Regions from separate parts of the Comamonas sp. CMM03 genome, predicted to be linked through region 3. Evidence: predicted binding sites of a transcription regulator. Region 3 holds the regulator's gene; each other region holds the start of a gene.
What was found. The regulator sigma-54, encoded in region 3, starts transcription at its own class of promoters, with help from an activator protein. The targets are predictions, from matches to a motif close to TGGCANGNAANCTGCTTT.
Positions count from the first base shown of each region.

Region 1: KW830_RS04240 (CmpA/NrtA family ABC transporter substrate-binding protein) is a predicted target of sigma-54. The motif match lies at 7,933-7,950, and genes of this name have one in related genera.
Region 2: KW830_RS07025 (circularly permuted type 2 ATP-grasp protein) is a predicted target of sigma-54. The motif match lies at 2,564-2,581, and genes of this name have one in related genera.

Region 1 is NZ_JAHUXB010000001.1:946,286-955,763, reverse strand. It holds gene KW830_RS04275 (DNA polymerase Y family protein) at 1-770, opposite strand, end outside; gene imuA (translesion DNA synthesis-associated protein ImuA) at 715-1,512, opposite strand; gene KW830_RS04265 (OmpA family protein) at 1,799-2,359, opposite strand; gene KW830_RS04260 (gamma-glutamylcyclotransferase) at 2,558-3,223, shown strand; gene KW830_RS04255 (hypothetical protein) at 3,410-3,745, shown strand; gene KW830_RS04250 (NADP-dependent isocitrate dehydrogenase) at 4,012-6,243, shown strand; gene KW830_RS04245 (nitrate regulatory protein) at 6,479-7,765, shown strand; gene KW830_RS04240 (CmpA/NrtA family ABC transporter substrate-binding protein) at 8,201-9,439, shown strand.
Region 2 is NZ_JAHUXB010000002.1:57,996-67,473, reverse strand. It holds gene KW830_RS07030 (DNA internalization-related competence protein ComEC/Rec2) at 75-2,495, shown strand; gene KW830_RS07025 (circularly permuted type 2 ATP-grasp protein) at 2,603-4,129, shown strand; gene KW830_RS07020 (alpha-E domain-containing protein) at 4,176-5,141, shown strand; gene KW830_RS07015 (DUF4148 domain-containing protein) at 5,180-5,551, opposite strand; gene KW830_RS07010 (thiamine pyrophosphate-binding protein) at 5,919-7,655, shown strand; gene bfr (bacterioferritin) at 7,720-8,196, opposite strand; gene ahpC (alkyl hydroperoxide reductase subunit C) at 8,484-9,047, shown strand; gene ahpF (alkyl hydroperoxide reductase subunit F) at 9,146-9,478, shown strand, end outside.
Region 3 is NZ_JAHUXB010000006.1:15,313-24,790, forward strand. It holds gene KW830_RS18895 (TonB-dependent receptor) at 1-58, opposite strand, end outside; gene KW830_RS18900 (FecR domain-containing protein) at 258-1,232, opposite strand; gene KW830_RS18905 (sigma-70 family RNA polymerase sigma factor) at 1,225-1,776, opposite strand; gene argS (arginine--tRNA ligase) at 2,072-3,781, shown strand; gene KW830_RS18915 (SPOR domain-containing protein) at 3,800-4,489, shown strand; gene KW830_RS18920 (thiol:disulfide interchange protein DsbA/DsbL) at 4,559-5,209, shown strand; gene lptA (lipopolysaccharide transport periplasmic protein LptA) at 5,364-6,005, shown strand; gene lptB (LPS export ABC transporter ATP-binding protein) at 6,002-6,781, shown strand; gene KW830_RS18935 (RNA polymerase factor sigma-54) at 6,836-8,401, shown strand; gene KW830_RS18940 (ribokinase) at 8,606-9,478, shown strand, end outside.

The sequences.
Region 1 (9,478 bases), on a different contig from region 3:
ACCCGGGCCAGATGCTCGGACAGCAGGCGCGAGAAGTGGTCGACATTCTGTGTCGGTTCTGCCGTGCGAATGGTCAGCTCTCCGCTGCTGCCGACATCCCGTGCGCGCATGACATCGTGGCACCAGCGCAGCGTGAAGGCGGTCGCGCCCAGTTGGCGGGCCTTCAGCCAACCCGCCATCTGCACAAGCAGACGCCGCGCCCCGAACAGCATGGCCGGCGCCAGTTCCACCCGGGACATCAGCTCAAGGCGCGCATGGAAAGCATCCGGAGCCTTCACCCACTCGTAGGTTTCAGGGCGCAGACCATAGGCCTGGTCCATGGCTTCCAACAGGACCTTGTCGAACCGGCGCGCAATGCCTGCGCGCGGCAGGGCACGCACCTGGCCCAAGGTCCGGCACCCGACCCGCGCCAATGTCGGTTGGTGGCGCTTCACAGCGGTGATGCATTCCAGCAACAGCCGATCCAGCAGCCGTTCCAAAGGCGCGGAAAATCCGTCGACACCTTTCTGCCGCGCAAAGGCCAGAGCAGCCATGCCGGTGGGAGCCCAGGCCACACGGGCACCGAGATCCCAGGCACCCTCTTCCACCAGGGCGTGCAAGCTTTTTACACCCCCAAACAAACGCAAACTGGCTTCCACTTCGATCAGCACCGCCTCCTCGAACAACGCCACGCGCGGCGTGAACTGGAGGGCCCAGACGGCAAGCTGCACAGAGTCAATGGGTGAGGTGGTGTCCGGAAGCGGTATGGGAATCAGAGCGGCCCAATGCATGCAGCACCTCCTTCTGCAGCCCCCCTGGCGCCTGAAGTTCGCGCATGCGGGGGGTGATCACGGAATTCAAGTTGCCAGGGATCGCCTTCAGGTGCAGCACCTCGGTACACACCGCCCCTCGTCGCTTTCGGATGCACACATCCAGGTCCCAGCCTGTACCCAGGGCCAGCGACACCCGCAGCGGAGCTGCCGAGGCTTCGGACATGGCCGTCTCCGGGCGGACCAGGAACACCGGGGCATCGCAATGGATGGAATGAACTTGCAGGCGGCGGATCTGCTCCGGGCGGGCCTGGGGCAGCCAGGCAATGACCGCACCGGCAGGTTCGGACTTCAGCAGCTGTTCGGTGACCCACAGACGCTCCTGCGCCCCCTTGGCGTCAATCCAGACCAACTGTTCGGGGGGCAGGCCCAGCTGGGCCAATCCCATCGCATGGGGAATCTGGGGCGGTGCGACCAGATAGATACGCGCCGCCTTGTCGGCCAGCAACCCTGGCAAGGCGGGCCCCAGAAGCCGCCATTCAGACACCGCCGCTTGCGGCTGCAGCAGCTCGCACAGGCTCGCTGTGGGCCAGCCCTGCCCTGGCAGGGCCTTGTCCAGGGCTTCGTAGCCTGTGGGCACCGTCCGGCTGGCGCAGGTGCTGACCTCGTTTCCACACCACAGCGCGTGTGCAATATGCGCAGGCAGCTTCCCCCGGTCAAGGCCGGGAGCCAGCGAAAGGCGGGCGTGGTTGGCGTAGGTCATGGCAAATACTGTTTATACATACAGTATATTGAAGTTTGCCTGCGCGCTGAAGGGGGCGTTGAGGGGACATTGAAAGAACTTGGTACTGCTTCGCTTTCCGAAGCAGTCTGTCCTGCCCCAACCGGCCGTACCGGCACGGATGGCAACGTCAGATTGCCCAAACCTGATGTGTTCTCGGGGGCATTGGTTCCTTCGCGGCCGCACACCCGTCCATGAAAAAGGCCGTGCAATGCACGGCCTGATGGCGGCAAAGCAAGGGGCTGCCCCTTGCTGAAGCGACAGCGGCTTACTCGATGATCACCACTTCCACGCGGCGGGCTTCGTCGTTGCTGCCGTCGGCCTGGGTCACTTCGGGCTTGCGCAGCTCCACATTGCCGGCGACCACGCCCTGGGCAATGATGGACTGCTGCACGGCCTGGGCGCGGCGCTTGGCCAGCTCGGCGTTCACTGCGGCGTTGCCGGTGGCGTCGTGGTAGCCGGACACCGCCAGCTTCTTGCCGCGCTGGGCGGCAATGCGCACCACATCGGCCAGGGCTTCGTCGGCACCAGCGGCCAGCTCGGCGCTGCCTGTGGCGAAGTAGAACTTGACCACGCCTTCTTCCACGCGGATGTAGGCGCCATCACCTTGCTGCACGGCACCCGCTGCCAGGGCAGGCGGGGTGCTTTGGCTGGCCACTGCAGAGTCCACCACGGCCGGAGCCGCCGCAGTGGGCGCGCCCTTGGCTCCGGCGACCGAGCGGTACACCACCGCGCCGACGACGGTGCCGACCACCAGAAGCACCAGGGCAAAAATGATGCCGAGGGCAAAGCGCTGTTGGCTGTCGTCGTCCGATGTATTGAAGGCCATGAAATTCTCCAGAGGATGTTGTGTGTGATCGTGCGTTCTTGCAGCCCGAATGCGGGGCATGGCGGAGCCTGTCCAGCCTGCCGCCGCTACGCGGGCCCGCTTGCGGGGGCCCATTCTAGAGGGAGTGCCGCCTGCATATGTAGTGCGCCTGTAGCCGCGTCGTGCCCATCCCATGGGTTTTGCTCTAGCATCACAGCCATGTCCGAAGTCCCTACTCTTCTGCCCGCCGCACCAGGCCGTGATCCACGCACTTTTTTGGAGCAAACGCTGCAGCAATGGGGGGGTGAACAGGATTTGTGGGTATTCGGCTACGGCAGCCTGATCTGGCGGCCCGAATTTGACTTTGCCGAGCGGCGCGATGCCAAGGTGCACGGCTGGCACCGCGCGCTGAAGATGTGGAGCCGCATCAACCGCGGCACGCCCGAACGCCCCGGACTGGTGTTTGCCATGCTGCCCGGAGGCAGTTGCCAGGGCGCAGCGTTCCGCATTCCCGCCCGGCAGGGGCATGAGACCCTGCATGCGCTGTGGCAGCGCGAGATGCCGCTGGCCACCTACGACCCACGCTGGTTGCAGTGCAGCACGCCCGAAGGCCCGGTGCGCGCCCTGGCCTTCACCCTGTCGCGGCACAGCCCCAGCTACTGCGGCACGCTGCCCCCCGAGCAGTACCAGCGCATCTTTGCCGAATCCGCCGGCATCTACGGCACCACGCGCGACTATGCCCTGGCCACCTACGACGGTCTGCAGGCCATGGGCATCCGCGACCGGGCGCTGGAACAGGTGCTGCACTGGGGCAAGGCCTGGGAAGACCGCCAGCCCCCGGCCCCGCCGCAGGCCCGCACAGGGCACCAGCCCCGGGGGCGCTGAACGCCCACGGTTGTCCCATGGCAGGCATGGAGGGCGCTGTAGCGCTCAGCACCCTGACAACCCGCAGCCCACACCGTGGTCAGTGCAGGCCCGGGCACCGCGGCGACGGTCGCACCATCTTGATGCGCATCAAACCCCGGGACATCCCATCGGACAGCGCCCGGCCTGCGGCCGATAATCCGCAGCATGTCTGACACCCCTACTTCCGCTCCCGACGGCGCAGCCGACACCACCCCGGACCACGCCGCAACGGCAGGGGCCGACACGCCCGTGCGCAAGCCACGCCTGGTGCGCTGGCTCATCGGCCTGCCGGTGGCCTTCTTTGCCATCCTGATGGCCATGGGTTATCTGTTCAATACCCCCGAAACCGAAGACCGCTGGGTCGCGCGCGAAACCATCCGCCTGTGCTGGAAGGAAGTGCAGAAGCCGCCCAAAGAAGGCAAGCCCGTGCATTTCACCCAGCAATCCGAATGCGAAAAGCTGGAATTCGACTTCAAAACCCAATATGGGGAAAACCCCTGATTCAGGGGCATGAAATCGGGCGGTCCGCAGGGCGGCATGCCGTGGCCGGCCGGTGGCGAAGTTACAGCTTGTGCATCGCAGCATAAAACACCGTTCCGTAGTGTGGAAGCTGATGCTAAACTCAAGTCTTATACAAGAGTTGGGATTGCGATCGCAGGTCCGCTCTTGTGGTGCGCTACACAGATAGCGAGCCGGGCCTACCCGCCCGGTGCCAATACGCCACGCGCGCAGGCGCGGTTTTTGAACCCTAGACAACAGACCACAACATGTCTTCATCCTCCAAGATCATCTACACACTGACTGATGAAGCACCGATGCTGGCAACGTATTCGTTGCTGCCCATCGTGCAGGCGTTCACGCGCTCCGCTGGCATTGACGTCGAAACCCGCGACATCTCGCTGTCCGGCCGTATCCTGGCCCTGTTCCCCGAGCTGCTCAAGCCCGAGCAACGCATCGCCAACGACCTGGCCGAACTGGGCGAACTGGCCAAGAAGCCCGAAGCCAACATCATCAAGCTGCCGAACATCTCGGCCTCCATTCCCCAGCTCAAGGCTGCCATCAAGGAACTGCAAGGCAAGGGCTACGCCCTGCCCGACTATCCTGATGTGCCCGCCAACGACGTGGAAAAAGACGCCAAGGCCCGCTACGACAAGGTCAAGGGCTCGGCCGTGAATCCCGTGCTGCGTGAAGGCAACTCCGACCGCCGCGCACCGCTGTCGGTCAAGAACTACGCCCGCAAGCACCCCCACAAGATGGGCGCCTGGACGGCCGACAACAAGGCCCACGTGTCCCACATGGATGCTGGCGACTTCTACGGCAGCGAAAAGTCCACCGTCGTGGCCAACGCTGGCAATGTGCGCATCGAACTGGCCACCGCCGCCGGTGCCACCAATGTCCTCAAGGCCACCACCAAGGTGCTGGCCGGTGAAGTGATCGACGCCTCCGTCATCAGCAAGAAGGCCCTGCGCAGCTTCCTGGCCGCACAAGTGCAAGACGCCAAGGACCAGGGCGTGCTGTTCTCCGCCCACCTGAAGGCCACCATGATGAAGGTCTCCGACCCCATCATCTTCGGCCACGTGGTCTACGCCTACTACGGCCCCGTGCTGGACAAGCACGCCGCTGCACTGGCCGAGATCGGCTTCAACGCCAACAACGGCATCGGCGACCTGTACGCCCGCCTGGACAAGCTGCCCGAAGCCAAGCGCGCGGAAATCGAAGCAGACCTGAAGGCCCTGGCCGCCGACCGCCCCGCTCTGGCCATGGTCAACAGCGACAAGGGCATCACCTGCCTGCACGTGCCTTCCGACGTGATCGTTGACGCCTCCATGCCCGCCATGATCCGCGACTCCGGCGGTATGTGGAACGCCGAAGGCAAGCTGCAGGCCGCCAAGGCCGTCATCCCTGACCGCTGCTACGCTGGCGTCTACCAGACCGTCATTGACGACTGCAAGAAGCACGGCGCGCTGGACCCCGTCACCATGGGCACCGTGCCCAACGTGGGCCTGATGGCACAAGCCGCCGAAGAGTACGGCAGCCACGACAAGACCTTTGAAATCGCCGAAGCCGGCACCGTGCGCGTGGTGGACGAAGCCGGCGCCGTGCTGCTGGAACAAGCTGTCGAAGCCGGTGACATCTTCCGCATGTGCCAGGCAAAGGACGCACCCATCCGCGACTGGGTCAAGCTGGCCGTCAGCCGCGCCCGTGCCTCCGGCATGCCCGCCGTGTTCTGGCTGGACGAAAACCGCGCCCACGACGCACAGCTGATCAAGAAGGTCACCACCTACCTGAAGGACCATGACCTGTCCGGCCTGGACATCCAGATCATGTCGCCCGTCAAGGCTACCCAGTTCTCGCTGGACCGCATCCGCAAGGGCCAGGACACCATCTCCGTCACCGGAAACGTGCTGCGTGACTACCTGACCGACCTGTTCCCCATTCTGGAACTGGGCACCTCGGCCAAGATGCTCTCCATCGTGCCCCTGATGAACGGCGGCGGCCTGTTCGAAACAGGTGCCGGCGGCTCTGCCCCCAAGCACGTGCAGCAGTTTGTGGAAGAAGGCTTCCTGCGCTGGGATTCGCTGGGCGAATTCATGGCCCTGGCTGCTTCGCTGGAGCATCTGGCCGGCTTTGCCAAGAACCCCAAGGCCCAAGTGCTGGCCGACGCCCTGGACGCTGCCACCGGCCGCTTCCTGGACGAAAACAAGAGCCCCTCGCGCAAGCCTGGTGCCGGCATCGACAACCGCGGCAGCCACTTCTATCTGGCCTCGTTCTGGGCCCAGGAACTGGCCAAGCAAGGCAAGGACGCCGAGCTGCAAGCCGTGTTCAAGCCCGTGGCCGAAGCCATGGTGACCAATGAAGCCAAGATCGTCGAAGAGCTGAACGCCGTGCAAGGCAAGCCTTCGGACATCGACGGCTACTACCGTCCCGATGAAGCCAAGACCGGCACCGCCATGCGCCCCAGCGCCACGCTGAACGCCATCGTCGGCAAGCTGGCCTAAAGCCAGGTCTGTGCCCTGCCTCTGTGAAGGGGCGGTGGCGACGGCTACCAAAAACCGGCCGTCCCTTTGCGGGGCGGCCGGTTTTTTTATGTCCGGGTTATCGCACCGGCCTGGCCTGCGTACAGTGCGGCCATCGTCAGGACTCTCTTGTGACGCGAATGCATGCGCCATGCACATGCACCACCATGAGGCACAGAACTTGCTGCCTGCACGGTAAAGCTCCGCATGCCCCACCATGACTTCTGCCCTGCATTACCTGATTGCCGTCCGCCGCTGTGAAATGGGCGAGCTGGAGCAACTGCTGCACACCAGCACCCTGGTGCGCCAACTGGGTGCGCTGATCCATGCGCTGCAGGCCGAGCGCGGCCTGTCCAACATCGTGCTGGCCAGTGGTGGGCAGCGCGGCACCAGCGTTCGGCTGGCGCAGGTCCAGACAGCGGACCGCTGCACGGCACAGCTGCACCAGGCACTGGCGCAACTCGATCTGAATGCCTTCCAGGGCGGTCACGGTGCGCGGCTGTTCAACCATATCGCCTATGTGTTGCAGGGGCTGGACGCCTTGCCCGCGCTGCGCCAGCAGGTCAGCGCGCTGGCGCTGACACCCGATGCCGCCACAGCGGCCTATATCCGCCTGATCGCTGGCCTGCTGGCCGTGGTCTTCGAGGCGGCCGACAGCGCCACCGAGCCAGGCATTTCCCGCCTGCTGGTGGCCATGTTCCACTTCATGCAAGGCAAGGAGCTGGCCGGCCAGGAGCGAGCCACCGGGGCCGCTGCCTTTGGCAGCGGCCGCAGCCAGGCCGCACGCCAGCAGCACTGGCTGCATCTGATCGACGCGCAGGAGCGCTGCTTTCAGGTGTTTGCCGATTGCGCACCCGCCACGCCATTGGCGCTGTGGGAAAAGACCCAGCACCACAACCCCGAGTTGCTGGTGATCGAGCGCATGCGCCGCATGGGCTGCACCGCCGCCACCGGTCAGGCCCTGGATGCCGAGCTGAGCACACCCTGGTTTGAAGCCTGCACCGCCCGCATGGATGCCTTGTATGCCATCGAGGTGCAGCTGGCTGACGAGCTGCAGCAACGCTGCACCGCCCAGCTGCAGGCGGCCCGACAGGCGCCAGAGCCACGGGCACTGTTGCAGCGCAGCGCCGGTGCGGGTGACGCCCCTGCCCCCGCAGCGCCCGACGGCCTGCCCGATTTCTTCCATGCACCAGCCCCCGAAACCACGCTGCAACTGGGCAACAGCCTGGCACCGCAGCTGGGCCAGTCGGTGCTGAGCCTGGTCCAGGAGCAATCCCAACGGCTGCGGGCCATGCAAGCCGAACTGGAAACCGTGCGCTCCGCCCTGACCGAACGCAAGACGCTGGAGCGCGCCAAGGGCCTGCTGATGGCGCACCGCCAGCTCAGCGAGAGCGAAGCACACAAGCTGCTGCGCCAGACCGCGATGAACCAGAACCGCCGCCTGATCGATGTGGCCGAGGCCGTGCTGGCCATGGCCGATCTGCTGCCGCCGGCGCAGGGCTGACCTTCCCGCACACCAGCCGAAACGCACCAACACACAGCAGCACTGGCGCCGGCACCCCTGCTGCAGCGCACCAAAACCGCGCTGCCATCCACCGATATGCGCACTGCAAAGCGCATCACCGCGCTCCATAGGCGGTGCTTCCCTGGGGAAACCCGCCGCTGGCAAGCTGGCACGGTTTCTGCATTCCTTGGCGGTGAATCCCGGCCAACGGCGGTCTGGAATCAGCCCCCACACACAGGACAACGGCGTCCCCATCCCCTGCGCACCGCAGACGGATCGGGACGCCGTTGTGCTTTGCAGCGCTGGAAACAGCCCTGTGGTGGGATCCGTCGTTCCGTTGAAAAAGCATTCGCCCCACGCACTGGAAGGAGCCGAACCATGGCACAGCACACCCCGGATACCGCTTGCACTCCCCCATCCACCCCGGCAGACCCCATGGAAGCGGGCAGCCGCCGCCAGTTTCTGCGCCAGGCTGGCGGCATCGCCGCAGGTGCCGCCCTGTACACCCAGTTGGGACATGGTGGCGTATGGGCCGCCGGATCGGACGCCCCGGAGAAAAAGGAAGTGAAGATCGGCTTCATCCCGCTGACGGATTGCGCCAGCGTGGTCATGGCCTCGGTGCTGGGGCTGGACCAGAAGTACGGCGTCAAGATCATTCCCACCAAGGAAGCCAGCTGGGCCGGCGTGCGTGACAAGCTGGTCAACGGCGAGCTCGACTTCGCCCATGTCCTCTACGGCCTGGTCTACGGGCTGCACCTGGGTGTGAGCGGGCCCAAGAAGGAAATGGCCGTGCTGATGACGCTCAACCAAAACGGCCAGGCCATCACCCTGTCCAAGAAACTGGCGGACAAAGGCGCAGTGGATGCCGCCAGCCTGGCCAAGCTCATGGCCAGCGACAAGCGCGAATACACCTTTGCCCAGACCTTCCCCACCGGCACCCATGCCATGTGGCTCTATTACTGGTTGGCATCGGCCGGGATCGACCCGCTCAAGGACGCCAAGGTCATCACCGTGCCACCGCCGCAAATGGTGGCCAATATGCGCATTGGCAATATGGATGGCTTCTGCGTGGGCGAACCCTGGGGCCACCGCGCCATCATGGACAACATCGGCATCACCGCCGTCACCACGCAGGACATCTGGCAGGGCCACCCCGAAAAAGTGCTGGGCACCACAGCCGAATTCGCACAGAAAAACCCCAACACGGCGCGCGCCGTGATGATGGCCATTCTGGAAGCCGGCCGGTGGATCGACGCCAGCCTGCAGAACAAGCTGAAGATGGCCGAGACCATTGCCGGCAAAGCCTATGTGAACACCAGCGTGGACGCCATCAACCAGCGCATCCTGGGCCGTTACCAGAACGGTCTGGGCAAGACCTGGGACGACCCGAACCACATGAAGTTCTTTGCCGATGGCGCGGTGAACTACCCCTACCTGAGCGACGGCATGTGGTTCCTGACCCAGCACAAGCGCTGGGGCCTGCTCAAGAGCCACCCCGACTACCTGGCAGTGGCCAAGCAGATCAACCGCACCGACCTGTACAGCCAGGCCGCGGCACAGCTGAAGGTGAACGTGCCCAAGGACACCATGCGCAGTAGCAAGCTGATCGACGGCGTGGTGTGGGACGGCAAGGACCCCACCAAGTACGCCGACAGCTTCAAGGTCAAGGCCTGAGCCACTACCGCCCTTCATTGATTTTTCAGGAGAAGCACC
Region 2 (9,478 bases), on a different contig from region 3:
CGTCGGTGACAACCGCGCGCATGCCAGCCAGTATGCCAAGAGTGGAGCCGTCTTTCGCTTCCGCGTGCACTGCAGTGCGGCTTTCTCCCACGATCTGGGCCCTGGCCGCCACGGCAGGGGTGGCGCTGCAGCTGCTGCAGCCTGCCCTGTGGCCGGGGTGGAGGTACGCGGTGCTGGGCGTGGCGGCCGTGCTGCTGGGGGGCGCGGCCATGTGGGCGCGGCCGCACGCCGGCGCGCGGCGAACGCAGCAGGGGCTGCTGGTTCTGATGGTGGTTTGCGCTGCGGCGGCGTCCTTTGCGCTGACGGGATGGCAGGCCCTGGGGCGGCAAGCCCAGCGCATTGCGCCTGCCTTGGAGGGCGTGGATGTGGACGTGATCGCCGTGGTGGACGCCCTGCCGGCACGCAGCTCCCAAGGTCTGCGGATGCAACTGGTGGTGGAGCAGGCACAGCGGGCCAATGGACAGGCCGTGGAGCTGCCGCAGCGGCTGGAAGTCACATGGTATGCGCCACGCGGAGCGGGGGCTGCGCTGTGGCCTGCGGTCTCGGCCGGCGAACGCTGGCGCTGGACGCTGCGCCTCAAAGCCCCGCATGGTGCGCGCAATCCCCATGGCTGGGACTGGGAGCTGTGGCTGTGGGCCCAGGGCATTGGCGCCACCGGCTATGTACGCGACGGCCCCAAAAACACCACCCCCCGGCGGCTGGATCCTGCCGAAGGCCGCCGCCCGGTGGAAGCGCTGCGCCAGCAGGTGCGCGATGCCATCGTGGCCCAGGGGGCAGTCCCGGGCGCGGCAGATGCCGAGCCGGATGCCGCGAACGATCGCCGCCGTGCCTTTGGCGTGGTGGCGGCGCTGGTCACGGGCGACCAGCGCTCCATCGACACCGCCGACTGGGAGGTGTTTCGCCGCACCGGCGTGGCCCACCTGGTCAGCATTTCGGGCCTGCACATCACCATGTTCGCCTGGCTGGCGATGCGCCTGCTGGGGGCCTTGTGGCGCTGCAGCCCGTGGCTGTGCCTGCGCTGGCCCGCGCCGCTGGCGGCACTGTGGGGTGGCGTGGGGCTGGCTGCTGCCTATGCACTGTTCAGCGGTGGCGGACTGCCTGCGCAGCGCACGGTGGGCATGCTGGTGGTGGTGGCCCTGCTGCACAGCACCGGCCGGCGCTGGCCTTGGTGGGCGGTCTGGAGTGCGGTGCTGGCGGTGATTGCGCTGTGGGATCCCTGGGCGCTGTGCCAGGCGGGCTTTTGGCTCAGCTTTGTGGCCGTGGGGGTGCTGCTGGCGTCGGGCACTGCGGGGTGGCAGCTGCAAGGTTGGGCGCAGCGGCTGTACCAGTTGCTGCGCGAACAGATGGTGGTGGTGCTGGCGCTCAGCCCGCTGTCGCTGCTGTTCTTCGGGCAGGTTTCGCTGGTCGGTGGCCTGGCCAATCTGCTGGCCATTCCCTGGGTGACCCTGGTGGTCACCCCCCTGTCGCTGCTGGGGGTGCTCTGGCACCCCTTGTGGGAGGCCGCGGCCTGGTGTGTGCAGGCCATGGCGGTGGTGCTGGAGGCGCTGTCCGCATGGCCCTGGGCCAGTCTCGCCCGGGCGCAGGCGCCGTGGTGGGCGGCCGCAGCGGCCATCGCCGCCGGTGTGGGCCTGGTGCTGCCGCTGCCCTGGCAGTGGAAGGTGCTGGCCTTGCCGCTGCTGTGGCCCGCGCTGTGGTGGCAGGCGCCCCGGCCCGCCCCTGGCGAGGTGGACATGCTGGCGCTGGACGTGGGCCAGGGGGCTGCGGTGTTGCTGCGCACGGCCCACCACAGTCTGCTGTTTGATGCCGGGCCGGCCTGGCCGGGGGGAGATGCCGGGGCCCGGGTGGTGCAGCCCTTGTTGCAGGCCCTGGGGGAGCGGCTGGACATGCTGGTGCTCAGCCATGGCGATGCCGACCATGTGGGCGGGGCCGAGGCGGTGCTGGCCCAGCAGCCCCAGGCGCAGTTGGTGGGGGCGGGCGCGGCGGTGGTGGCCCAGCGCCTGTCCCGGTCCTGGCAGCCCTGCGTGGCCGGTCAGCAGTGGGAATGGGACGGGGTGCTGTGGCAGGTGCTGCACCCCGCGGCCGGCGTGCAGGGTGACGGCAATGCCGCCAGCTGCGTGCTGCGCGTGCAGGCGGCCAACGGTGCAGCGGTGCTGCTGACGGGCGATATCGAGGCGGCGCAGGAAGCCGCATTGCTGCGCTCCGGCCAGAACCTGCAGGCCGATGTGCTGCTGGCACCCCACCATGGCAGCCGCACCTCGTCGAGCGCGGCGTTTCTGGCGGCGGTGGCGCCGCACACGGTGGTGGTGCAGGCGGGTTATCGCAACCGTTTCGGTCACCCTGCAGCGCCTGTTTTGCGGCGCTACGCCGCCCAGGACCTGGTGGTGCAGAGCACGCCCCAATGCGGCGCGGCGCACTGGAATGGTGTGCAGGCGCAGACAGTGGCCTGTGAGCGCAGTCTGCGCCCACGTTACTGGAGCCATGCACCAGATCGGTGAGTGCTTGCCCGGAGGGGGCGGAGCGTGGCAGCCCTTAAACTGGCTGTCATACCCATAGTGCATCGCTATGGCCCGCAACTTGCTATGCAATCCCCAGGAGGCCCACGATGCAGAAGTACGACGAGATGTACACCATGCTGCCGTTTGACGGCAGTGACGTGCGAGACCACTACAAAGCCTATGCGCAGTGGCTGGCACAGCAACCGGCGCAGACCATGGCAGCGCGCGCGGCAGAGGCAGAGATGATCTTCCGCCGCGTGGGGATCACCTTTGCGGTCTACGGGGAGAAAGACGCCAATGGTGCGGGCACGGAACGCCTGATTCCGTTCGACCTGATCCCCCGCATCATTCCCGGCGCGGAGTGGACGCGCATGCAGGCGGGCCTGGTGCAACGGGTCACGGCACTGAACCGCTTCATTGCCGACATTTACCACGACCAGGACATTCTGCGGGCCGGTATCGTGCCCAGGGACCTGATCGCCAACAATGCCCAGTACCGGCCCGAGATGGAGGGCGTGGATGTGCCGCGCGACATCTATGCGCACATCGCCGGCATCGACATCGTGCGCGCCCCCAATGCCCGGGGCGAAGGCGAGTACTTTGTGCTGGAGGACAACCTGCGCGTGCCCTCCGGCGTGTCCTACATGCTGGAAAACCGCAAGATGATGATGCGGTTGTTCCCCGACCTGTTCACCCGGCACGCCGTGCAGCCGGTGGCGCATTACCCCGACATGCTGCTCGATACGCTGCGCGCCAGTGCTCCGGCACGGGCCGCATCCGATTCGGCCACGGTGGTGGTGCTGACGCCGGGCATGTACAACAGCGCCTACTTCGAGCACGCCTTCCTGGCGCAGCAAATGGGGGTGGAGCTGGTCGAGGGACCGGACCTGGTCGTCAAGGACAAGGTGGTCTATATGCGCACCACGCGCGGCCTGCAGCGCGTGGATGTGATCTACCGCCGCGTGGATGACGACTTCCTGGATCCGCTGGTGTTCCGTCCCAATTCCACCCTGGGCTGCGCCGGGTTGATGGACGCCTACCGCGCCGGCAATGTGACCATCTGCAATGCGGTGGGCACCGGGATCGCCGACGACAAATCGGTCTACCCCTATGTGCCGGAGATGATCCGCTTCTACCTGGGCGAGGAACCGATTCTTTCCAACGTGCCCACCTGGCTGTGCCGCAAGCAGGACGATCTGAAATACGTGCTGGCGCATCTGCATGAGCTGGTGGTCAAGGAGGTGCATGGTGCCGGCGGCTACGGCATGCTGATCGGCCCTGCTGCCACCCGGACCGAGATCGAGGACTTCCGCCGTGCGCTGCTGGCCAATCCGGCAGGCTATATCGCCCAGCCCACGCTCAGTCTGTCGAGCTGCCCGACGATGGTGGATGCTGGCATTGCGCCGCGCCACATCGATTTGCGCCCCTTTGTGCTGAGCGGCGAGACCGTGCGCATGGCGGCCGGCGGCCTGACGCGCGTGGCGCTGAAGGACGGATCGCTGGTGGTCAATTCTTCGCAGGGCGGCGGGACCAAGGACACCTGGGTGCTGAACGAACAGGCCCAGGGCCAGCCTTCACCGGAGCTGGTGCAGGAGCTGGGCGGCATGGTGCAGAGCATGGGAGGGAACTGGTGATGAACATCGCTTGCATTCCTGCCATGACGATCTTGAAAGGTTTCCCATGCTGAGCCGTACCGCAGACCACCTGTTCTGGATGTCCCGCTACACCGAGCGGGCAGAAAACACCGCCCGCATGCTGAACGTCAGCTACGACACCTCCATGCTGCCCCAGCCTGCCGAGATGGCACGCAAGGACTGGATGGGGGTGCTGTCCATCAGTGAACTGATTCCCGCCTACGACCGGCGCCATACCCAGGTCACGCGCGATGGCGTGCTGCATTTCATGGTGCGCGATGAGAACAACCCCTCATCGATCTACTCCTGCCTGCGGGCCGCACGCGAGAACGCACGGGCGGTGCGCGGCGCCTTGACGTCGGAAGTGTGGGAAACCCAGAACCAGACCTGGCTGGAGCTGAACCGCCAGCTGCAGGATGGCTGGTTCGAGCGCGACCCGATGCAGTTCTTTGAGTGGGTCAAATACCGCTCCCACCTGTCGCGGGGCGTGTCGCTGGGCACCATGCTGCAGGATGAGTCCTTCCACTTTGTGCGGCTGGGCACATTCCTGGAACGGGCAGACAACACGGCGCGCCTGCTGGATGTGAAGTTCCACGCCATTGAGAGCGACTACCACGGTACCGATCTGCGCCAGGTGGGGCAGCAGCAGTTCGACTTCTACCACTGGAGCGCGGTGCTGCGCAGCGTCTCGGCCTTCGAGGTGTACCGCAAGGTCTACCGCGATGTGATCACGCCCGAGCGCGTGGCCGAGCTGCTGATTCTGCGCCGCGACATGCCGCGTTCGCTGCACGCCAGCATGCACGAGCTGATGGACAACCTGCGCCAGGTGGGGCACCAGGAGATGAGCGAGAGCCTGCGCAGTGCCGGCCTGTTGCTGGCCCAGCTGCAATATGGGCGCATTACGGAAATTCTGGACACCGGCTTGCATGCCTATCTGACCCAGTTCCTGGACCGGGTCAACCTGCTGGGCGGGCAGATCAGCCGCGACTTCCTGGCGCCCGAGCTGGTCTGAACCGCAGCGCGGGGTCCGCGATAGACGGCCTTGAACGCTCAGTAACCAGACCGTGGTGTCGGGTGCGCCGTATGCGGGCCGGGGGCAGAGCCGGCCATGGCGCCGGGTGCACAGGCTTCGGGGCGCAGCGGTGGCGTGGGCTGGCCGTAGGAGCGCAAGACCATGGCTTCCAGCTCGCCCGAGGCCCGGGCGCATTCCAGCTCTGCAATCACCTCGGCACGGGTGCGACCCGGCTGCACCGCAGGCGCGGCGGGCATGGCCTGGCTGGCGGCGACGGCCACCACCGGTGCTTCGCTGCGCTCCTGTGCCAGGCTGCCGGTGGCAATGCCGCCGGCCATGGTGGCGCACAGCAAGGCAGTGCGCAGATGCCAGAGTGGCGTATTCGAAAGGGATGGGGTGTACTGCGACATGGCAGGGCTCCTGCAAAAAACACGGCGACGTTGCCGCATGCCTGCACTGTCGTGCCGGGTGCCAGCGAGGCACAGCGCCTTGCGACGAAACCGGGGCGGCGCAGTGTGTACCGACGTGCTGGCGGTGTGAATGGCGGGGTGCAAATTGGGGACAAGGCAGGTGCAAGGCCGCGCTTGCCGGGCCACGGCGGCGCAGGGACCTTGTCGGCTGTGCGACAGGCAAGCAGGGTGTGCTGCGGGTTCCACCAACTGTCTGCTCTCCCATCCTTCGCATAATCACGGGGCCGCTGGTGCAGCCCCATGCGGGGTGCGACTCCCCGTCGGCTGCCCTCCCGTTTTCTCCCCCTGACACAGAAAGAGACAAGCCATGCCTTCCACCACCCCACCACGCAGCGCAGGCCACCTGATCGTCGAATGCCTGATCGCCCAGGGCGTGGACATGGCCTTTGGCGTGCCCGGCGAAAGCTATCTGGATGTGCTCGATGGCCTGCATGCCCACCGCGACCGCATCCGTTTCATCACCTGCCGCCAGGAGGGCGGAGCCTCCTTCATGGCGGATGCCTACGGCAAGCTCACTGGCAAGCCCGGGGTGCTGATGGTCACGCGCGGTCCGGGGGCGACGAACGCCTCCATCGGCATCCACACGGCGTTCCAGGATTCCACACCCATGGTGGTGCTGATTGGTGACGTGGGCAGTGATATGCGTGACCGCGAAGCTTTCCAGGAAGTGGATTTCGGCACCTTCTTCGGCCCTGGCACGCGTGGCATGGCCAAGCGGGTGGAACGCATCGACGATGCCCGCCGCATTCCCGAATACATCGCCCGTGCGTTCACCACGGCCCTGCAAGGTCGCCCTGGTCCCGTGGTGCTGGTGCTGCCCGAAGACATGCTGACCCAGGTGGTCTCCGGCGAGGCCCTGCCCGCCGCCCCCGCGGTGCACCAGGACATCGGCGCACAGGGCGCTGAGGAATTGCGTGCGCTGCTGCTGAAGGCCAAACAACCGTTTGTGATCGCTGGCGGACCGGGCTGGACGCCGCTGGCCGCGCAAGACCTGCAGGCCTTTGCGGAGCGCTGGCAGTTGCCGGTGGGCAATGCCTTCCGTTTCCAGGACACTTTCGACAACCACCACCCGCTGTACGCCGGCGATGTGGGCATTGCCATCAACCCGGCGCTGGCCCAGCGCATCAAGCAGGCGGATCTGCTGATCACCATCGGTGCGCGCCTGGGCGAGATGACGACCAGCGGCTACACCCTGCTGCAGTCGCCGCGCCCGGTGCAGCAGCTGGTGCACATCCACCCCAGTGCCGAGGAACTGGGCCGTGTCTTCCGCGCCGATCTGCCGCTGTGCGCCACCATGCCTGCGGCAGCCCGGGCGCTGGCGGCACTGGACGCTCCGGCCAGTGTGCCCTGGGCCGCCTGGACGGCGGCAGCCCATGCCGACTACGAAGCCAATCTGCAGCCCCAGCCGCTGGCGGGGCTGGATGTGGCCAAGGACGGCGCCATCGACATGCCGGCCATCATTGCCACGCTGCAGCGCCTGCTGCCGCAGGACACAGCCATCACCAATGGCGCGGGCAACTTTGCCAGCTGGGTGCACCGCTATTTCCGCTTTCATGGCTGGAGCAAGGGCCACAAGACCCAGCTGGCGCCCACCAGCGGCGCCATGGGCTATGGCGTGCCGGCCGGGATTGCGGCCAATCTGATCACCGGGCGCACGGCGTTCACCATCGCGGGAGACGGCGACTTCCTGATGAATGGCCAGGAGCTGGCGACGGCACTGCAGCATGGCGGCAAAAGCATCATCGTGCTGCTGAACAATGGCATCTACGGCACCATCCGCATGCACCAGGAGCGTGAGTACCCCGGCCATGTCAGCGGCTCCACGCTGGGCAATCCGGACTTCTGTGCGCTGGCCCAGGCCTACGGCTATGCGGCCGAGCGGGTGGAACGTACGGCCGACTTCGAAGCCGCACTGCAACGCGCGCTGGCGGCACCCACGGGCACGCTGATCGAGATTCCGCTCAGCCCGGAAGTCATCACCACCCGCGCCACCTTGTCCACCATCCGGGAAAACGCGCTGCACAACCAGAAGGCGCATGGCTGAGCCATTCGGCGGCGCATGAAAAAACGGGCCCTACAGGGCCCGTTTTGCATGGAAAGCAGGAGCTTCAGTCCGCTTCGCTCATCTGCGACTGCAGATAGTTCTGGACGCCCACCTTTTCGATCAGGTCCAGCTGGGTTTCGAGGAAGTCGATGTGCTCCTCGGTGTCTTCCAGGATCTCTTGCAGCAGATCGCGCGAGACATAGTCCTGCACGCTTTCGCAGGCGGCAATGCCTTCCTTGATGGTCTGCTGGGCGGCCTGTTCCAGGCGCAGGTCGCAGGTCAGGGATTCAGGCACGTCTTCACCGATCTGCAGCTTGCCCAGGTCCTGCAGGTTGGGCAGACCGTCCAGCATGAAGATGCGGTCCATCAGCACGTCGGCGTGTTTCATCTCGCTGATGGATTCCTTGTATTCCACCTTGGCCAGCTTGTCGAAACCCCAGTGCTTGAACATGCGGTAGTGTACGAAGTACTGGTTGATGGCGGTGAGTTCGTTTTTGAGTTGTGCCTGGAGGCAGGCAATGACTTGTGTGTCGCCTTGCATGTGGGGGGCTCCTTCCTGTCGCTGTTGTGGGGCGATTGTCCTGTATGACAACGCACTTGACATCTTTGCCCCCAATAATGGGGATGGGCTGCGTTTGATGCTGAATCGCGTTTGCATTCGGTGTCTGCACAGCGGTCTGCCGATGGCTATCGATACGGTAGTTTTTGATAGTCATACTCAATCAATATGATCGAGTCAATCGATTGAGTTTATCGATTGCTTGTCCTACACTTGACCCAGTGCTTAGTTCAAGCAGTACCTCCGATTCACTGAAAGGAAACAACACAATGTCCGTGCTCAACAGCAAGATCAAGCCCTTCACCGCACAAGCCTACAAGGGCGGCAAGTTCATCGAAGTGACCGAAAAGGACGTCCTGGGCAAGTGGGCCGTGTTCTTCTTCTACCCCGCCGACTTCACCTTCGTGTGCCCCACCGAACTGGGTGACGTGGCCGACCACTACGCTGAACTGCAGAAGCTGGGCGTGGAAGTCTATTCCGTCTCCACCGACACCCACTTCGTGCACAAGGCATGGCACGACACGTCGGACACCATCGCCAAGATCCAGTACACCATGCTGGGCGACCCCACCTGGCAAATCAGCCAGAACTTCGACTGCCTGCGCGAAGGCGAAGGCCTGGCAGACCGTGCCACCTTCATCATTGACCCCCAAGGCGTGATCCAGGCCATGGAAATCACCGCCGAAGGCATCGGCCGCGACGCAGAAGACCTGCTGCGCAAGGTCAAGGCTGCCCAGTACGTGGCGGCCCACCCCGGTGAAGTCTGCCCCGCCAAGTGGAAGGAAGGCGAAGCTACCCTGGCTCCTTCCCTGGACCTGGTCGGCAAGATCTAAGCCTTTGCCCGCAGAAAAAAGCCCGGGCCTGACCGGGCTTTTTTTCCACCAAGCAAACACAGGCTATCGAAATAAATAATTAATAGGATTTGACTAATATGCTGGACGCCAACCTCAAAACCCAACTCAAGGCCTATCTGGAGCGCTTGCAAAAGCCGCTCGAGATCGTCGCAACCCTGGATGACAGCAAGGCCGCCGGTGAAGTCAAGTCTCTGTTGGCCGATCTGGTGGCGCTGAGCGACAAGATCACCGTGGTCGAAAACAACGATCTGGCGGTGCGCAAGCCTTCGTTTGCCATCAACAACCCCGGCGTGGAAACCGGTGTGCGCTTTGCCGGCGTGCCCCTGGGCCATGAATTCACGTCCTTCGTGCTGGCCCTGCTGCACGTGGGCGGCCATCCCTCCAAGGAATCGGCGGATCTGCTGGAGCAG
Region 3 (9,478 bases):
CGCAGGCCAGGGCCGCGGCGGCCAGGGCGCGCAACGGCAGGGGGCAGGGGTGCAGCATGCAAAGGCTTTCGACAAAGGTGGACAAAGGACAGAACCTGAAGGCGTCCATGGCTTGTCGAACAGCCCGCGCAAAGTGTTCATTTTTTTGCACGGACAGGGTGCGGGAAGCCGGTTGGGGGGGCATGGCAGTGCCGCGGGTGCGGACGGGGGAGCCCATCCGGAGCCCGCGGGATGCCTGGTTTCTGTTCCGTGCGGCCTTACTCGATCGTCACCAGCCAGCCGCCCAGCGCACGGTGCACGGTGATGGGCAGGGTCTCGGCCAGCGCGGTGAGGGCGCGGTCGGTGTCGTCCAGTGCATAGGTGCCATAGACCTGCAGGGCCGCCGCACGCGGCGCGATGCGCAGCACGCCCGGGCGGTAGGCGCGCAGCGCCTGCACCACGTCGGCCAGCGGCTGGTCGTGCACCTGCAGCATGCCGTGCCGCCAGGCGGCCGTGCCTTCGGGGCTGAGCGTGTCGGCATCCTCGATGTCCGTGGCATTGAAGCAGGCGCTGTGCCCTTCGTGCAGCTGGCGCTGCTGGCCGCTGGCGGTGGTGATTTCCACGCTGTGCTCCAGCATGCCCACCAGGCTGGAGGTGTCCTGCAGGCGCACGGTAAAGCGGGTGCCCAGGGCCTGGACCTGGCCATGCACGGTGTGCACGGTGAAGGCGGGGCCGAGGTCGGCCTGGGGCGTGGCCTCGGCCAGCAGGGCGCCCTGGCGCAGCCGGACGCGGCGGTGGCCGGGACGGAAGTCCAGGTCCACGGCCGAGCGCGCATCCAGCGTGAGGCGGCTGCCATCGGGAAGCAGAAATTCGCGCCGCTCGCCGGTGCCGGTGCGCAGGTCGGCGCTCCATTGCGCCACGGGCTGGTGGCGGTCGGCCAGCCAGGTGGCGCCCACGGCCACGCCGCCCAGGCCCAGGGCCCCGCGCAGCACCTGGCGGCGTTTGCGGGTGCGGGACTCGGCACGGGCCAGGGTGTCGCTCAGCAGGCGCCCGGCGGCGGGCTGCGGTACGCGCAGCCGTTGCAGCGGGACCTGCAGCTGTTCCCAGGCGGTGCGGTGCTGCGGGTCCGCGTCCAGCCACTGCGCCAGGCGGTCGCGCTCGGGTGCGCCCATGTCGCCGGAATGCAGCTGCACCAGCCAGCCGATCGCGGCTTCGGTGGCGCTGTCCAGCGGGGTACTGGCGTGGCTAGCCATGGCGGGACGCCCGGGGGACGCCTGCCTGCTGCTGTAGCTGGGCGATGGCAATGCGGCGAAATGCTTCGGTCATGTGGCGGCGCACCGTGCTGTGCGAAATGCCCAGCTGCTCGGCAATGGCATGGTAGGTCAGTCCGTCGAGCTGGCTGAGCAGAAAGGTCTGCCGGGCCTTGAGCGGCAAGCCCTCCAAGGCCTGGGCAATGGTTTCCAGGGTTTCCAGCAGCAGCGCACGCTCTTCGGGGGAGGGGGCCAGTTCGTCCTGGCGCTGGGCCAGGGCTTCCAGGTAGGCGCGCTCCAGCTCGCGCCGCCGCCACAAGGTGAACAGCAGGCGCTGGGCAATGGTGGTCAGAAACGCGCGCGCTTCGTCGATCCGCATCGGCTGCGGCGCAGCGACCACCCGCAAAAAGGTTTCGGACGCCACGTCCTGCGCCTCGGCCGTGTTGCGCAGCCGGGCCTTCAGTCGGGACAGCAGCCAGGGGTGGTGCCCCGCGAACAGTTGCTGGGCCTGCTGCATGGGGTCGAACGGCGGATGCGGCGGGGACATGCCGGCGATTCTATTCTTGAATGAGAATGATTGTTATTTGTTTAGCGTGGTGTAGTGGCATCGCCACGGTGTGCGGGGGAATGGCACGCTGGCGGCACCCCGTGGCGGTCAGCGAAGTTTTGTGAAAATGTAAAAAGAGGAGCTGTTTGTGTATGTCGCGCAAGGGCGGATGCCGCTTTTCGGGGCGCTCCAGCGGGCCCCGGCTCCCTTTGTCCGGCCCCTGGCTGGCAGCACGGGCTCAAGGGTGTGGCCACGGGCCGCCGGCAAGATATGGGCAGCCACGTAAAATCCCCCGATGCTTTCCGTCAAACAGGATTTGCTCGCAGCCCTGGCTGCCGAGCTCGAAACACTTTCGCCCGGCGCCGGCGCCCGCGCCGCATTTGAAAACCCCAAGGTGGCAGCCCATGGCGACTTCGCCTGCACGGCGGCCATGCAGCTGGCCAAGCCTCTGAAGGCCAATCCCCGCGCACTGGGCGAACAGCTCAAGGCCGCGCTGGAAGCCACGCCCGCGTTCCAGCAGTGGGTGGATGCGATCGAGATCGCCGGTCCTGGCTTTCTGAACATCCGCCTCAAGCCTGCTGCCAAGCAGGAGATCGTGCGCGAAGTGCTGGCGCAGGGGGCCCGCTTCGGCTTCCAGGCCGACCGTGGCGAGAACGTCCTGGTCGAGTTTGTCTCCGCCAACCCCACCGGCCCGCTGCACGTGGGCCATGGCCGCCAGGCGGCGATTGGCGATGCCATCAGCAATCTGTATTCCACCCAGGGCTGGAATGTGCACCGCGAGTTCTATTACAACGACGCGGGCGTGCAGATCGACACCCTGACCAAGTCCACCCAGCTGCGCGCCAAGGGCTTCAAGCCCGGTGACGAATGCTGGCCGACCGACAGCGAGAACCCGCTGGCCAAGAATTTCTACAACGGTGACTACATTGCCGACATTGCCCAGGCGTTCCTGAACAAGGAAACCGTCAAGGCCGATGACCGTGAGTTCACCGCCAACGGCGATGTCGAGGACTACGACAACATCCGCAACTTTGCCGTGGCCTATCTGCGCAACGAGCAGGACAAGGATCTGCAGGCCTTCAACCTCAAGTTCGACGAGTACTACCTCGAATCGAGCCTGTACCAGAACGGCCATGTGGAAGACACGGTCAAGCGCCTGATCGAAAGCGGTCACACCTACGAGCAGGACGGGGCACTGTGGCTCAGGTCCACCGACTACGGTGACGACAAAGACCGCGTGATGCGCAAGACCGACGGGACCTACACCTACTTCCTGCCGGATGTGGCCTACCACATCCAGAAGTTCAAGCGCGGTTACGGCAAGGTCGTCAACATCCAGGGCACCGACCACCATGGCACGATCGCCCGCGTGCGCGCCGGTCTGCAGGCGGCCAATGTCGGCATTCCCCAGGGCTACCCCGACTATGTGCTGCACACCATGGTGCGCGTGGTGCGCAATGGCGAGGAAGTGAAGATCAGCAAGCGTGCCGGCTCGTATGTGACGCTGCGCGATCTGATCGAGTGGACCAGCAAGGATGCGGTGCGCTTCTTCCTGCTCTCGCGCAAGCCCGACACCGAATACACCTTCGACGTTGATCTGGCCGTGGCCCAGAACAACGACAACCCGGTGTACTACGTGCAGTACGCCCATGCCCGCATCCAGTCCGTGCTGCGCGCCTGGCAGGAAGCCGGCGGCGCGGGCGTGCCTGCGCTCGAGAAGGTGGACCTGTCCGCGCTGGAAGGTCCGCAGGCCCAGGCGCTGATGCTGCTGCTGGCCAAGTACCCCGAGATGCTGAGCGCCGCCGCGGCGGGCAATGCTCCGCACGACGTGACCTTCTACCTGCGCGACCTGGCCTCCAGCTACCACAGCTACTACGACGCCGAGCGCATCCTGGTGGACGATGAAGCGGTCAAGCTGGCGCGTCTGGCCCTGGTCGCCGCCACGGCACAAGTGCTGCACAATGGTCTGGCGGTGTTGGGCGTGTCCGCGCCCGAGCGTATGTAAGCATTGACTCGCAAAACTATGAAGACCAAGCAACGTGGCGGAACCCTGATCGGGCTGATCCTGGGCATCATCATCGGCCTGGGGGCCGCTCTGGCAGTGGCGGTCTATGTGACCAAAGTGCCGGTGCCCTTCCTGACCAAGACCCCCAAGGACACCGAGGCCAAGGAAGCCGAACGCAACAAGAACTGGGACCCGAACTCGCCGCTGTACGGCAAGAACCCGGCCAACCAGACGCAGACGCAGCCGGTGACCCAGCAGCCCGTGGCGCCCACCGCGCCGCCGGTGGCTACGCCCACCACGCCACCGACCAGTGGCCCGGCCACGGGTGTCAGCACCCCGCCGGCCACTCCGCCGGTGCAGGACGCCAAGAAACCTGACGGCAAGGCCTCCTCGGCGGACCCGCTGGGGGACCTGGCCAACCAGAAGCTCAAGCAGTCGGAGGCCAAGGCCGCCGCCGCTTCGGGTTCGGACGGTTTCGACTACTTTGTGCAGGCGGGTGCCTTCCGCACCCAGGCCGACGCCGATGCCCAGCGCGCCAAGCTGGCCATGCTGGGCTGGGAAGCCCGCGTGAGCGAGCGCGAGCAGAACGGCCGTACCGTGTTCCGGGTGCGGGTGGGTCCATTCGGCAAGCGTGACGACGCCGAGCAGCTCAAGGGCAAGCTCGACGGCGCCGGGGTGGATTCGGCCCTGGTGCGCGTGCAGCGCTGACCGGCAGAACTTTTTGCCACGGCCCGGCTCTGACTGGGCAGTGAATATCCCCTAACAGGAGTAGCTTTGATGAAACGCCGTGAGTTTTCCTTGGCCGTCACCTCGGTCGCATCTGCCATGGCCCTGGGCGCCACCGCGACCGCCCATGCCCAGGCCGCCGCCCCCAAGGAAGGCAAGGACTATGTGAAACTGTCCAAGCCCGCCACCACCGAGGCACCTGCCGGCAAGGTGGAAGTGGTCGAGTTCTTCTGGTACAGCTGTCCGCATTGCAACGCTTTCGAGCCGGCATTCGCCGCCTGGAAGCAGAAGGCTCCCGCCCATGTGGTGGTGCGCCGTGTGCCCGTGGCCTTCAACGCCAGCTTCGTGCCCCAGCAAAAGCTGTATTTCACGCTGCAGGCCATGGACAACTTCGACGCCATGCACGTCAAGGTGTTCCACGCCATCCACGTGGAGCGCAACAAGCTGGCCACCGATGACGCCATCTTCGAATGGGTGGGCAAGCAGGGCGCGAACGTGGCCAAGTTCAAGGAGATCTACAACTCCTTCACCGTGGCCAACCAGGTGCGCAAGGCTTCGGCGCTGCAGCAGGAATACGATGTGGAGGGCGTGCCTTCCATGGGCGTGGCCGGCAAGTTCTACACCGACGGCCCCCGCGCCGGCAGCATGCAGAACGTGCTGAATGTGGTGGATTACCTGGCCAACCAGAGCCGCAAGGCCTGAGCGGTCCCGCTTTCGCCCGGCAGGGCCTGACCGCCCTGCACACAGCCCGCTTTCCAGCGGGCTTTTTTGTGTCGATTTCCTTGCGAGTCGCCCACAGGGCAGCCCTGGGGAAAACCAGTGCCCTACAATGGCTGCAAGATTCATGCCTTCTCACATGACACGCAAACTCCTCCCGATACTCGCGCTGACGGTCCTGGCAGCTGCCATGGGCACGGCACAGGCCGAAAAGGCCGATCGCAACAAGCCCATGAACATCGAAGCCGATGCGCTGCACCATGACGAGCTGCAGCAGGTCAGCACGTTCACGGGCAATGTGGTGCTGACCAAGGGCACCATCGTGCTGCGCGGCGCCAAGCTGGAAGTGCGCCAGGACGCCGAGGGTTACCAGTTCGGCAAGGTCTGGGCGGCCCCCGGCAAGCGCGCGTTCTTCCGCCAGAAGCGCGACACCCAGCCCGGTGCACCCGAAGAGTACGTGGAAGGCGAAGGCGAAATCATCGAGTACGACGGCAAGAAGGACGATGTGCGCCTGATCCAGCGGGGCCAGCTGCGCCGCTACACCGGCGCCACGCTGAGTGACGACATCACCGGCAACATCATCACCTACAACAACCTGACCGATGTGTTCACCGTGGACGGCAACCGCCGCGCCACGCCGGGCAGCGAGGAAGCTGCGGCCGGCTCCGGTGGCCGCGTGCGCGCCGTGCTGGCGCCCAAGACCCAGCCCCCGCAGGCCCCGGTGGCGCCGAGTGCGCAGCCGCTCAAGCCTTCGGACACCATGAAATTGCGCAACCCGTGACCCGCTCTTCCGACACCCCGACCGCCCCAGGCGCCAGCAGCCGCCTGGAAGTGCACCATCTGGCCAAGTCCTATGGCAGCCGCAAGGTGGTCAAGGACGTGTCCCTGGCCGTGCAGAAAGGCGAAGTGGTGGGCTTGCTCGGCCCCAATGGCGCGGGCAAGACCACCTCGTTCTACATGATCGTGGGCCTGGTGCGCAGCGATGCCGGCGATATCTACATCGACGGCCACTCGGTGGCGAACATGCCCATCCACCAGCGTTCGCGCCTGGGCCTGTCCTATCTGCCGCAGGAAGCCTCCATCTTCCGCAAGCTCAGCGTGGAAGACAATGTCCGCGCCGTGCTGGAGCTGCAGCAGGACGAACAGGGCAAGCCCCTGAACAAGGCCGAGGTGGAGCGGCGCCTGACTGATCTGCTCAAGGAACTGCGTGTGGACCACCTGCGCTCCTCGCCGGCGATTGCGCTGTCGGGTGGCGAGCGCCGCCGCGTGGAAATCGCCCGGGCCCTGGCCACGCAGCCGCGCTTCATCCTGCTGGACGAGCCGTTTGCGGGTATCGACCCCATCGCGGTGATCGAGATCCAGCGCATCATCGGCTTCCTCAAGGAGCGCGGTATCGGGGTGCTGATCACCGACCACAACGTGCGCGAGACGCTGGGCATCTGCGACCACGCCTTCATCATCAGCGACGGCCATGTGCTGGCGCAGGGCACACCGGAAGAGATTGTGGAGAACGCCGACGTCCGGCGGGTCTACCTGGGCGAACATTTCAGGATGTAGCCCGCCACTTCCGCCGCCACGACACATACAAGATCACAGAGAGGGAGCGTCGCGTTGAAGCCTGGTTTGTCACTGCGGGTGTCGCAGCATTTGGCGCTGACGCCGCAATTGCAGCAGTCAATCCGCTTGCTGCAGCTGTCCACGCTGGAGCTGGCGCAGGAAGTCGAGCAGATGCTCGACGACAACCCGTTTCTGGAAGTCGACAGCGACGACGCCCCCCGCGAAGACTTCGGCCTGTCCCAGTCGGATACGCCGGTGCAGGGCGATGACTATGCCGCCGATGGCGCGCTGACGGCAGGGGCTGCGGAGGCGCCCGCCGACAGTGCGGAAGGCTCCGGCAGCACGGAATACGATGCCCCCGACTGGGAGGGCGACGGCACCAGCGAACTGCGGCCCGATGACAGCGAATGGGGCGGTGATGCCCCGGCGCGCAACGCCCAGGGCGGCGATGGCGACGAAGTCAGCGCCCTGGATCTGGCCCGTGCACATGAATCGCTGACCGACCACCTGCTGCGCCAGTCGCTGTCGCTGCACCTGTCCGAGCTGGACCGCTATGTGCTGCGTTTCCTGATCGAGAACCTGAACGACGACGGCTACCTCGAAGAGTCGCTGCAGTCCCTGGCCGAGGGCCTGGCCGGCACGGACGACCCGGAACAGCTCGACGAACTGGTGCACCGCTTCACCGTGGCACTGCGGCTGCTGCACAGCCTGGAGCCGGTGGGCGTGGGCGCCCAGGGGCTGGCCGAATGCCTGCAGTTGCAGCTGAACCATCTGCTGCAGCGCGGTGAGGCCGAGGCCAGTGTGGTGGAAACGGCGCTGACAATCTGTGCCCAGCCGCTGGACCTGCTGGCCCGGCGCGATGTGCGCCGCCTGATGCAGGCCACGGGCAGCAGCGAAGAGCGCACCCGCATGGCCATGGCGCTGATCGCCCGGCTGGAGCCCCGGCCCGGCCGGCGCTTTGTCAATGTGGAGCGCAACATCATCGTGCCGGACGTGATCGTCACCCGCGCCGGCCGCCGCGCCAGCGAAGGCACACCCCAGTTCAACGTGCAGCTCAACCCCGACGTGCTGCCGCGTCTGCGCGTGCACGATGTGTATGCCGGTGCGCTGCGCGGCCACAAGGGCAGCGAAGGCCATGCCGGCCTGCAGCAGCGCCTGCAGGAAGCCCGCTGGTTCATCAAGAACGTGCAGCAGCGCTTTGACACCATCCTGCGGGTGTCGCGCGCCATCGTGGAGCGGCAGAAAAACTTCTTCGTGCACGGCGAGCTGGCCATGCGCCCGCTGGTGCTGCGCGACATCGCCGACGAGCTGGGCCTGCACGAATCCACCATCAGCCGGGTGACCACCGCCAAGTACATGGCCACGCCGCACGGCACCTTCGAGCTCAAGTATTTCTTCGGCTCCGGGCTGGGCACGGAAACCGGTGGCAATGCCTCCAGCACGGCGGTGCGGGCGCTGATCAAGCAGTTTGTCTCGGCCGAGAACGCCAAGAAGCCGCTGTCGGACAGCCAGATCGCCGAAATGCTCAAGGAGCAGGGCATCGAGTGCGCCCGCCGCACCGTGGCCAAGTACCGCGAGGCGCTGAAGATCGCTCCGGCCAATCTGCGCAAGACGCTGTAAGCGCAAGGAGTGCCGCAGAGGGCTGCGGGACGCCCGGTGAGGCCACGGCCCGCGGTGGCGGAACCCCTGCGTGCATGCTGCGCTGCCGCAATCCCCCAGACCCGTGCAAACCGGCTGGGCAGCACCGGCAGTTGGAGGTATCGTGCAGCCATCCTTGGTTCATTCCGCACATGCCACGGCCGTTGGCAGCAAAGGAGACACCCCATGGTTGCACCGCTTTCTTCTTCCGCGCTGCCCCGCAAGCTGCTGTCGGCGCAGCCCGAACCCGATCACCCGCACAGCGTGGCCCGCATCGCCGTGGTGGGCAGCCTGCACATGGATGCGGTGCTGCACCTGGAACGTGTGCCCCGGGCCGGGGAAACCGTGATGGCCCACAGCCTGCGCTACCTGCCTGGCGGCAAAGGCGGCAACCAGGCCGTGGCCTGCGCACGCCACGGCGCCCAGGTCACGCTGTTTGGCTGCGTGGGCCGTGACCACCATGGCAACAGCCTGCGGCTGGCGCTGCACGACGCCGGCGTGGACATGGACCATGTGCAGGTGCTGGACGGGGTCTCCACCGGAGCGGCCATGGTGCTGGTGGAGGGCAATGGCCAGAACCGGATCTGCGTGGTGCCCGGCGCCAATGTGCTGCTGGAGCTGCCGGACGAGGCGCTGCTGAACGTGCTGGCCCAGGCCGATTTCGTGCTGCTGCAGCGCGAGACCTCGGACAGCGTGCTGGAGCAGGTGCTGGAGGCCGCACGCAGCGCTGGCTGCCGCGTGGTCTTCAACCCTTCACCGGTGCGCGAGCTGCCTGAAGCCTGGTGGCCCCTGGTCCACACCCTGGTGGTCAACGAGGTCGAAGCCGCCGCCTACAGCGATCAGGCGGTGGACAGCCCGGCCACGGCGGCCGACGCCGCCCAGCGCCTGCTGGCGCGGGGCGTGTCCCAGGTGGTGGTCACGCTGGGCGCCCAGGGGGCGGTGGCCGTCTGCGGCGGGCGTGTCAGCACCCATCCCGCGCTGGCGCTGCCGGTGCTGGACACCACGGGGGCGGGCGACAGCTTTCTGGGGGCGCTGGTCACCCGGCTGGCCGAAGGCCAT